Linked DNA regions of Tolumonas auensis DSM 9187. Each later gene encodes a partner of the first gene's protein in a complex. Links are inferred from orthologs where the notes say so. Each region holds a gene or a part of one and is shown on either strand. Other genes may lie near its edges.

Region 1 (5,188 bases):
CAGAATTTTACGTCTACGGCAGCTGCAACCTGTTTTGCCTGCTCAATCGCAAGTTCAACATTTTCAGCCCGGACCAAAGCAACACCCAGACGGCGACGACCGGCAATTTCCGGTTTACCGAACAGGCGTAACTGCGCACCAGGGATCTGAGCCAGAGCAGCTGGCAAGTTACCATAACGGATATCAGTAGAATTCCCCTCACGCAGCACAACGGCAGATGCCGCCGGACCATACTGAGTGATCTTACCGATCGGCAAGCCCAGAATTGCACGTACATGCAATGCAAACTCAGACATATCCTGTGAAATCAGTGTCACCATGCCGGTATCATGCGGACGAGGAGAAACTTCACTGAAGTAGACTTCATCACCTTTGATAAACAGCTCAACACCGAACAGACCATAACCGCCCAGTGCTTTTACCACTTCACGAGCCACATGCTGAGATTTTTCCAGCAAGGCATCACTCATCACCTGTGGCTGCCAGGATTCGCGGTAATCACCATCTTCCTGACGATGACCGATCGGCGCACAGAAATGAATACCATCTACGGCACTCACGGTCAGCAGTGTGATTTCATAATCGAAAGGTACAAAACCTTCTACGATGACACGACCACGACCTGCTCGGCCGCCTTCCTGAGCATATTGCCAGGCAACGGCGACCTGATCAGCCTTACGGACAACACTCTGACCTTTGCCGGAAGAACTCATGACCGGCTTAATCACGCATGGAAAGCCAATCTGCTCCACAGCCTGCTGATATTCAGCTTCTGTTTCAGCAAAAAAATAGGGGGAAGTTGGCAACTTCAGCGTTTCAGCTGCCAGCCGGCGAATACCTTCACGATCCATAGTCAGGCGGGTAGCTAAAGCGGTTGGTACGACATTAAAACCTTCCTGCTCCAGTTTCTGCAGGGTTTCAGTCGCAATCGCTTCAATTTCCGGAATGATGAAGTGTGGTTTTTCCTGTTGCACCAACTGACTCAGTGCCTCTCCATCAAGCATAGAGATCACATGGCTACGGTGAGCGACCTGCATTGCCGGAGCATTGGCATAGCGATCGACCGCAATAACCTCCACACCAAGACGCTGTAATTCAATTGCAACTTCTTTGCCCAGCTCGCCGGAGCCCAGCAGCATTGCACGAGTAGCGCCATTGGAATATGGAGTTCCTAGAAAAGACATAATCTCTGTTCCCTGAGTGAAATAACGGAAGTTTGACCTGCCGATCATACAAATATCTGACAACAGAGCAACCAGAAGCAGAAAAGATAGCGCAAAAAGAAAGGGGATGATCGCTCATCCCCTTGGTGAAAATATCAGGATTTACTCAGCCTGACCAAATCAGCAGTGATATTTGCTGCTTCTTTGAGATAACCATCCGGGAATTTCATATCCGTCGGGATATCAGTCAGTGATTTCACCATTGGTTTACCCATCCGGGTCAGACGCTCATTAGCACGTTGCAATGCCTTATGATCCTGCTCATCCCGGGTTTTTATACGTTCAGCTTCATTGAGAGAAATATATTTCTTGCTCTTTTCAGCCTGATACCAGGCGATATCTTCTTCAGCATATTTAAACTCAGGATCGTTTTTCACCCGTTGCTGATGAGCCTCTTTCAGTTTCGGCAGCAACGCAGTGAAATCACCCAGTTTGGTGTATTGAGCAGCTTCGATCTTGTCCCATGGCAATGCATTCAGCTCCACGCTTTCACCGGTTTCAGTCGGATCAGTCAGCGGAGGGAAATTGATATCCGGTTGCACCCCTTTATTCTGGGTGCTGCCACCATCAATACGATAGAACTTGGCAATTGTGTACTGAATATGACCCAACTCATTATCGAAGAAGTCATAAATTTTGCCTAATGCACGATGCTGCTGCACAGTGCCTTTGCCAAAACTATTCTCACCAATAATCAGAGCACGACCATAGTCATTCATTGCCGCAGCGAAAATCTCTGAAGCCGAAGCACTATAACGATCAATCAATACTGTCATCGGGCCATCATAATATGACTTGCCGTCAGTATCTTCGTTAACAGCGACGCGACCCATTGTGTCGCGGATCTGCACTACAGGGCCCTGTTTCATGAACAGTCCGGTGAGTTCAGTCGCTTCAGTTAATGCGCCACCGCCATCATTCCGCAAATCGATCAGTAAGCCATCAATTTTCTGTGCCTTGAGCTTAGTCAGCTCTTTCTGCACATCCAGATGCAGATTGACATAGAAACTAGGCACTTCGATAACGCCTATTTTCTTGCCTTCAGATTTGATGACCTGTGATTTAGCTGCCCGATCTTCCAGACGAACCTTATCGCGGGTCAACTCAATCAGCTGTGTCTGATGCGTAGCACCTTTACCACGCTGAATTTCAAGGCGAACCTTAGTGCCTTTACGGCCTTTGATCAGTTCAACCACATCATCCAGACGCCAGCCGATAACATCAATAACCTTGCCGCGATCCTGAGCCACACCTGTAATGCGATCATCCGGCCGTAACAATTTGGTTTTATCTGCCGGACCACCAGGAATCAGTGAACGGACAACAGTAAAATCATCATCCGCCTGTAATACAGCACCAATCCCTTCCAGAGAAAGATTCATTTCAGAATTGAAACGGTCTGCATTACGTGGAGAAAGATAACTGGTATGCGGATCAATAGAACGCGCAAAAGAATTCATCACAGCCTGAAAGACATCTTCACTTTCATCTTGTTTCAGGCGTTTGATTGCGTTGCTATAGCGCTTGATCAGCAGATCTTTAATTTCTGCCGGTTTTTTGCCCGCCAGTTTCAGATTCAGCTCATCGTATTTGACTCGTTGCCGCCAAATCTCATTCATCTCGGCTTCATCTTTAGCCCAGGCGCTCTTACTACGATCAAACTCATATTTGTCTGTCACATCAAATGACATAGGTTGATCGAGTAATGACAGTGCATAAGAGTAACGCTCATAACGACGCTTTGTGCTCAGATTATACATCGCATAGGCATTTTTAAGATCGCCGCTTTGCAAGGCATCATCGAACTGATTACGGAAAGAGTCGAAATTGGCAACATCAGCAGCCAGCAACACACTACGGTTATAATCTAAAGCCTGAAGATAAAGATCAAAAATCCGCTGTGAAATCTGGTCATCAAGAACAAAATGCTTGTAGTGGCTGCAGGTGAATAAAGCAGAAATACGTTTACTGGCAATTGAGTGTTGTTCTTCCTGCGCTAGTGGCAGCAAAGAATCTTCAGATATCGGTGGGGCCACCGCATATGATAACCCCACATAGAATACGCCAAGTGCAACTGCAGTGCTCTTGAACAAATTTACTCTCAAAATAGCGCTCCTTAAGGAACCAGGTGTTCCGCTTTAACGCGCACCTGCATACCCGAAGACAATTCAACCTGAACGTCATCGCGGGTAACTTCTTTGATACTACCTGTAACCGGAGATTTGCCAAGCATCACTTTAATCTGTTGCCCAGTTTTCAGAGTAGAAATATCAACAACTGGTCTTTTCGGCTTAGCTGGTTTACCTGGGGTTTTACGGCGGGAAGAAAAGATTTTATCTTTGCTTTCTTTCAGTGCCGTCTTGGCATGGGTGACATGCTCTTCTGTCAGCTCACCAGCAGGATTACCATCCAGATCAACCCGCATATTTCCCGGACGCAAACCATGCAGATAACGCCAGCTCGAGGTGTATTGACGCAATGCTGAACGCAGTAAAGTTTTGGAAACTCTTGGGTCGTCAGCCATTCGGGCAGCCAGATCCTGGAAAATACCAATTTTCAGCGGACGGGCTTCACCTGTAGCTATAAAACAAGCAGGAAACAGTTCTGAAAGATATGCGATCAATTCTTTGCTGTTGGTGATTTTTTCGTTGTTTTCCATTTACGACCTTAACTAATCAAGATGGTTGTATCAGTAATTCAAGTAGCAGACACGATAAAATATAAGAACGTTATACTGTGCTTATACACTATTTTCAACGCCTGGCTTTCTTTCACTTACGCATTCTGACGAATGCTTATCGCGTTTTACACATATTTTTTTATGTATCGAAAAATAAGGCAGAAGAAATATCTTCTGCCTTATTTTGTCACAAATCAGTCAGCTGATTCCGGGGTTACAGCGGCATATTTGATTTTTGCTTTCTGTCGCAATTCCTCAATCAACGCGCCATACGTCTCTTCCTGCTTCAGCTTGACTAATTGCTCAGACAATCCTTGCTGTAACGGAGCGTCAGCTGTTTCAGGCGCAGAAATCACTTTTTCTAACACCAGCACAGACTGATTACCCTCTTCATCTGCATACAGACCAGCGCTCACCACTTTATCAGCCGGTTTTGCCAGTTTGAACACAGCCTGAGCCAGCGGAGCCGGGATATCCGTTCCAAAACGGGCCAAGCCTTTTTTCTCTTCAACTTTAGCGTTGAGCTTAGTGAGCTGTTCGTCAATCGACTGACCCGCTTTCACTTTTTCCAGCAATGCCATCGCTTCAGTATGTGCTTTTTCTGCCGCTTTCGTTGCACGCAATTTAGCGACAACCAGATCTTTCACTTCAGACAGTGGTTTAGCACTGCTTGGTTTATAATCAATCACGTGCAGCATAACCGCGACAGTATCCGACACTGAGATAACTTCAGAGTTAGTGTTTTCATCACGTAACTTTTCAGCAAAGGCCTGCTCTTTTACCGCAGGAACATTGATCTCAGCCGGTAACTGCTGTGCAGCAATAAAATCCGTTTTCTGGAGCGGAAGCTTCAAACCTTCAGCGACTGCATCCAGTGAATCAGGATTTTCAAAGCCAATATCTGACAGTTTTTGCTGTTGATCAGCAAACAGCTCTTTCGCTTTTTCATCAACAAACTTCTGACGGACAATCGTCACTACCTTGTCATAAGGTGTTTCGATAGCATCCTGTTTATCCAGCAGCTTGATGATGTGATAACCGAAAGCAGACTTAACCACAGCGGACAGTTCATTTTTCTGGTTTAAGGCAAAAGCTGCTGTTTCGAAAGCAGGATCCATAACGCCTTTTTCAAACCAGTCTAATTCGCCACCCTGACGCGCAGAGAGAGTATCAGCAGATTCGGTTTTTGCTAACTGAGTGAAGTCCGTACCGGATTTCAGTTTAGCCAGCAACTCATCCGCTTTCTTCTGTGCCGCGTTGTCGTCTTTATCCGTAATCAGGATAT
Region 2 (4,026 bases), 1.0 Mb from region 1 along the record:
GGATAAACAGTTAGCGGCTGTTTCCGAAGGTAGTCAGACCACCCTGGGTGCTTATCACCGGAAGTGGCAATAAGGAGTTAACATGCATTTTTCTCTTGGCCCTCTGCTTTATTACTGGCCAAAAACAGATGTTGAAGCCTTCTATCAGCAAGCCAGCCAAAGTGTGGCGACTGATATTTATTTAGGTGAAACCGTCTGCAGCAAACGCCGTGAAATGAAATTAACCGACTGGATGGATCTGGCTCGTGAGCTGCAGAACACCGGAAAGCGCGTGATTCTTTCGACATTAGCGTTAATTCAAAGCCCGTCAGAGCTTAAAGAGATGCAACGCTGGATCGAGAACGGCAGTTGTATGGTCGAGGCCAATGATCTCGGCGCGGTACAACTGGCTTATGAGCAGAAAGTTCCGTTTGTATGCGGCCCGGCTATCAATTGTTACAACGCTGACGTGATCGCGCTGCTGCTGAAAAAAGGCATGCAACGCTGGACCATGCCGGTAGAACTTTCCCGTGACTGGCTGACTGAATTACTGCAGGAATGCACTGAGCGCGGTTTACGCGATCAGTTTGAGGTCGAAGTGTTTGCCTATGGTCATATGCCACTGGCTTATTCCGCCCGTTGTTTTACCGCACGGGCACTGGACCGGGCTAAAGATGATTGCCAGCTGGCCTGTCTGCAATACCCGCAGGGGCTCACCGCTGACAGTCAGGAAGGCGAACAGGTTTTTGTCCTGAATGGCATTCAAACCCAATCCGGTCATTGCTACAACCTGATCAACCAGTTACCCGAGATGGAAGGTCTGGTTGATATTGTCCGGCTCAGTCCGGAAAAAGAGACACTGTCCTGGCTCGATAAATTCCAGACTCAGCTACAGAATCCAATCCATCATCCGCTACCAGCCAGAGAATGTAACGGGTACTGGCAACAAGTGGCTGGCATGCAGCTTTGCTAATGGTGACTGATTGTTAATTCTGAGTGCACCAATAAGAAAGGCATCCATCGGATGCCTTTCTTTTAAACCAGTTCACATCTGTTATTCGGCTTCAAAATCGAGTTCTTCCGGATAACTGTTTGGTGCCTGATTAGCCAGTTGTAACTCAAGCAATGCATAGCGATGTTCTATAAAATCAAACACATTGTTTGCCAACGATAACTTGAAGTACGCATCCGCTGCATCGGTATTACCCTGTAACTGCGATAATTTTGCCAGATAGAAATAAGCTTCACACAGATGTTCAGCTAACTGGCGGTTACTGTCCGTACTGTCGGCAATACGACGGATGAATTCGGCAGGATCCTGCTTACCGGTATAGACCTTAACGATATTCCAGCCCCATTCGTCACTACGATGCTCATCATATCGTTTGACCAGCGACTGCATCGCCTTATTACGATCCAGCTGTGCTTCAGTCAGGAACAACCATAGCGCGCGATAAGGATCGTCTGGTTTACGCTGCTGGAACACTTCCATATCTTTAATAGCAAGTTCGGGACGATGCGCATAATACAGCGCGATACCACGGTTCAGATAGGCGTAATCATACCCAGGAGCCAGCTCCAGTGCAGAATCAAATGCATCGTATGCATTATCAAAATCCTGCTGCTGTGTCAGATATACCCCGATAAAATTATACGCTTCGGCAAAATCAGGCTTTTCCCGTAATGCCCGGGAAAAATCAATCCGCGCCATGGTGCGCAAACCAACTTTATCAAACATCATCCCGCGCTCATAAAAAAGTGCAGCACGCTGGTCACTGTTCAGATCATTGGTCGCCAGTAACTGACCTAAACGCGCCAATGCCAGTTCATTCTGATAGGTCACCTGTAAAGGTGTTGCCAGAACAACTGAGGGGGGCTGCATATTTTTTGCATTTGCGGATAACACATCGCTGTGACTGCTACATCCTGCCAGAGCACATACAATGAAGACGCAACTCAGGCGTCCTAACTGATTCCATAATTCCAACGACAACTCCAGACCTGCTCGGCTTGATATTTTAATGTTATGCCTGTATAGCTACTTTGTCATGCGATCTTATTGATAAATCCAGAGTTTCAGAAGTCTTCCTCAACAGGATATCCGGCATCCTTCCAGCCACGGTAACCGCCATCCATACTGATGACATCGCGGTAGCCCATTTGCTGTAAATTATCCGCCGCCAAGACAGAACGAAAACCCCCTCCGCAATACAGAACTAACGGTGTATCCAGTTCAGGAAAGCTGGTTTCAATATCCCGTTCCAGAATTCCCCGGCCCATATATTGCGCCGAAGGTAAATGGCCCTTATTCCATTCACTCTCTTCCCGTACATCCAGTAATACAAAAGGACGGCTTTGTTCCATCCAGCGTTTAACCTGATGAACATCGACCTCATCCACCCGCTGGCGAACTTCATTAACCAGCGCCAAAAAACGCGGATTGTGTTGCATAGTCATTCCTGCCAAGAAAAAAGAGCGCTCTGGGCGCTCTTCAAAAATAACAAATTAGGGTTCGTAACGCTCTTCTTCGCCTTCTTTCTCAACTGTTTTCGGCATCAGATCTTCACGGCTCATCTTCAGATACATTGCCCAGGCACTGGCAACATAGATAGAAGAGTAAGTCCCGAATCCGATACCAATCAGCAGGGCTGTAGAGAAACCGTGGATCATCGGACCGCCCTTCCAGAACAGGGCGATAACAGTGATCAGAGTTGTACCCGAAGTGATCAACGTACGGCTCAGCGTTTCAGTCATTGAGATATCAATGATGTTACGCATAGTTTCATTACGGATACGGCGGGCATTTTCACGAACACGGTCAAAGACCACGATGGTATCGTTCAGTGAGTAACCTACCACGGTCAGCACCGCAGCCAGTACGTTCAGATCAAACTCCATTTGTGTCCATGAGAACACCGCCAGTGTGATCAAAATGTCATGCGCCAGCGACAGTACCGCACCAGTAGCCATACGCCATTCAAATCGCAATGCCACATAGACCAGAATACAGCCCAGAGCGGCCAGAATGGCCAGGAAGCCCTGATTTGCCAGTTCTTCACCCACAGACGGACCGACATATTCGATACGGCTCAAATTCACACTACTGTCGATCTCAGAGGCACCTTTCTGAACTCCATCAGTAATTTTCTGCTGCGTCAGTTCACCTTTAGGCGCAATACGGATCACGACATCTTTGGTAGAACCGTAATACTGTACCACTGCACCTTCAAGCCCCTGCTTATTCAGCGCAGAACGAACCACATCCAAATCTGCCGGTTTACTGAATTTAAGTTCAGCAATGGTGCCGCCGGTAAAGTCCAGTCCCCAGTTAAATCCTTTGGTTGCAATCGTAAAAATCGACAACAAAATCAGGATGCAGGAGAAAATAGTAGACGGTAACGCCAATCGCATAAAAGGAATGGTGTGTCCCGGTTTTAACAGCTGAAACATGACTATCCCCTTAGATCGACAGGTCTTTGACTTTCCGACCGCCCCAGATGAGGTTAACGATCGCACGACTGCCGGTAATGGCGGTGAACATTGAGCATAAAATACCAATCATCAGTACCAGCGCAAAACCACGAACCGGACCTGTACCCACAGCGAACAGAATCAATGCGGTGATAAAGGTAGTGATGTTTGAGTCAGCGATAGTGGCAAACGCACGCTCATAGCCAAGGTGTATAGCTTGCTGCACACCACGCCCCGCTCTGAGTTCTTCACGGATACGTTCATATATCAATACGTTAGCATCAACAGCCATACCCAGTGTCAATACGATACCCGCAATACCAGGGAGGGTCATCGTCGCGCCCGGGATCATCGACATCACCCCGATCATGAGCACCACGTTAAACATCAACGCGATGTTAGCCACCACACCGAACAGCTTGTAATAAATGGCCATGAAGATAACCAGGATCAGCGTACCCATACCCAGAGCAGACAGACCGCTATCGATATTTGCCTGACCCATGCTCGGACCAATCGTCCGTTCTTCCACGATCTGAATCGGCGCGGTCAATGCACCGGAACGCAGTAACAGTG

What was found. The genes of interacting proteins can lie anywhere in the genome.
Region 2: the proteins of prc (region 1) and nlpI are in contact, whole or in part, in a solved structure (PDB 5WQL), measured with the Escherichia coli proteins. The link is inferred for Tolumonas auensis DSM 9187 from one-to-one orthologs.

What each region holds. Positions count from the first base shown.
Region 1 is NC_012691.1:1,179,061-1,184,248, reverse strand. Bases 826-3,745 are described here. They hold prc (carboxy terminal-processing peptidase), read right to left. Parts: upstream 3,332-3,745; coding sequence 1,319-3,331; downstream 826-1,318. Other genes in these bases: proQ (RNA chaperone ProQ), read right to left, coding at 3,340-3,745; purT (formate-dependent phosphoribosylglycinamide formyltransferase), read right to left, coding at 826-1,184. Also shown: more of purT, read right to left, coding at 1-825; more of proQ, read right to left, coding at 3,746-3,882; TOLA_RS05565 (SurA N-terminal domain-containing protein), read right to left, coding at 4,098-5,188. UniProt on the Escherichia coli protein: Involved in the cleavage of a C-terminal peptide of 11 residues from the precursor form of penicillin-binding protein 3 (PBP3). May be involved in protection of the bacterium from thermal and osmotic stresses.
Region 2 is NC_012691.1:2,210,518-2,214,543, forward strand. What follows is about bases 1-2,893. They hold nlpI (lipoprotein NlpI), read right to left. Parts: upstream 1,967-2,893; coding sequence 1,034-1,966; downstream 1-1,033. Other genes in these bases: ubiU (ubiquinone anaerobic biosynthesis protein UbiU), read left to right, coding at 1-73; TOLA_RS10290 (U32 family peptidase), read left to right, coding at 83-952; TOLA_RS10300 (rhodanese-like domain-containing protein), read right to left, coding at 2,056-2,430; secF (protein translocase subunit SecF), read right to left, coding at 2,485-2,893. Outside these bases: more of secF, read right to left, coding at 2,894-3,429; protein translocase subunit SecD, read right to left, coding at 3,440-4,026. UniProt on the Escherichia coli protein: May be involved in cell division. May play a role in bacterial septation or regulation of cell wall degradation during cell division. Negatively controls the production of extracellular DNA (eDNA).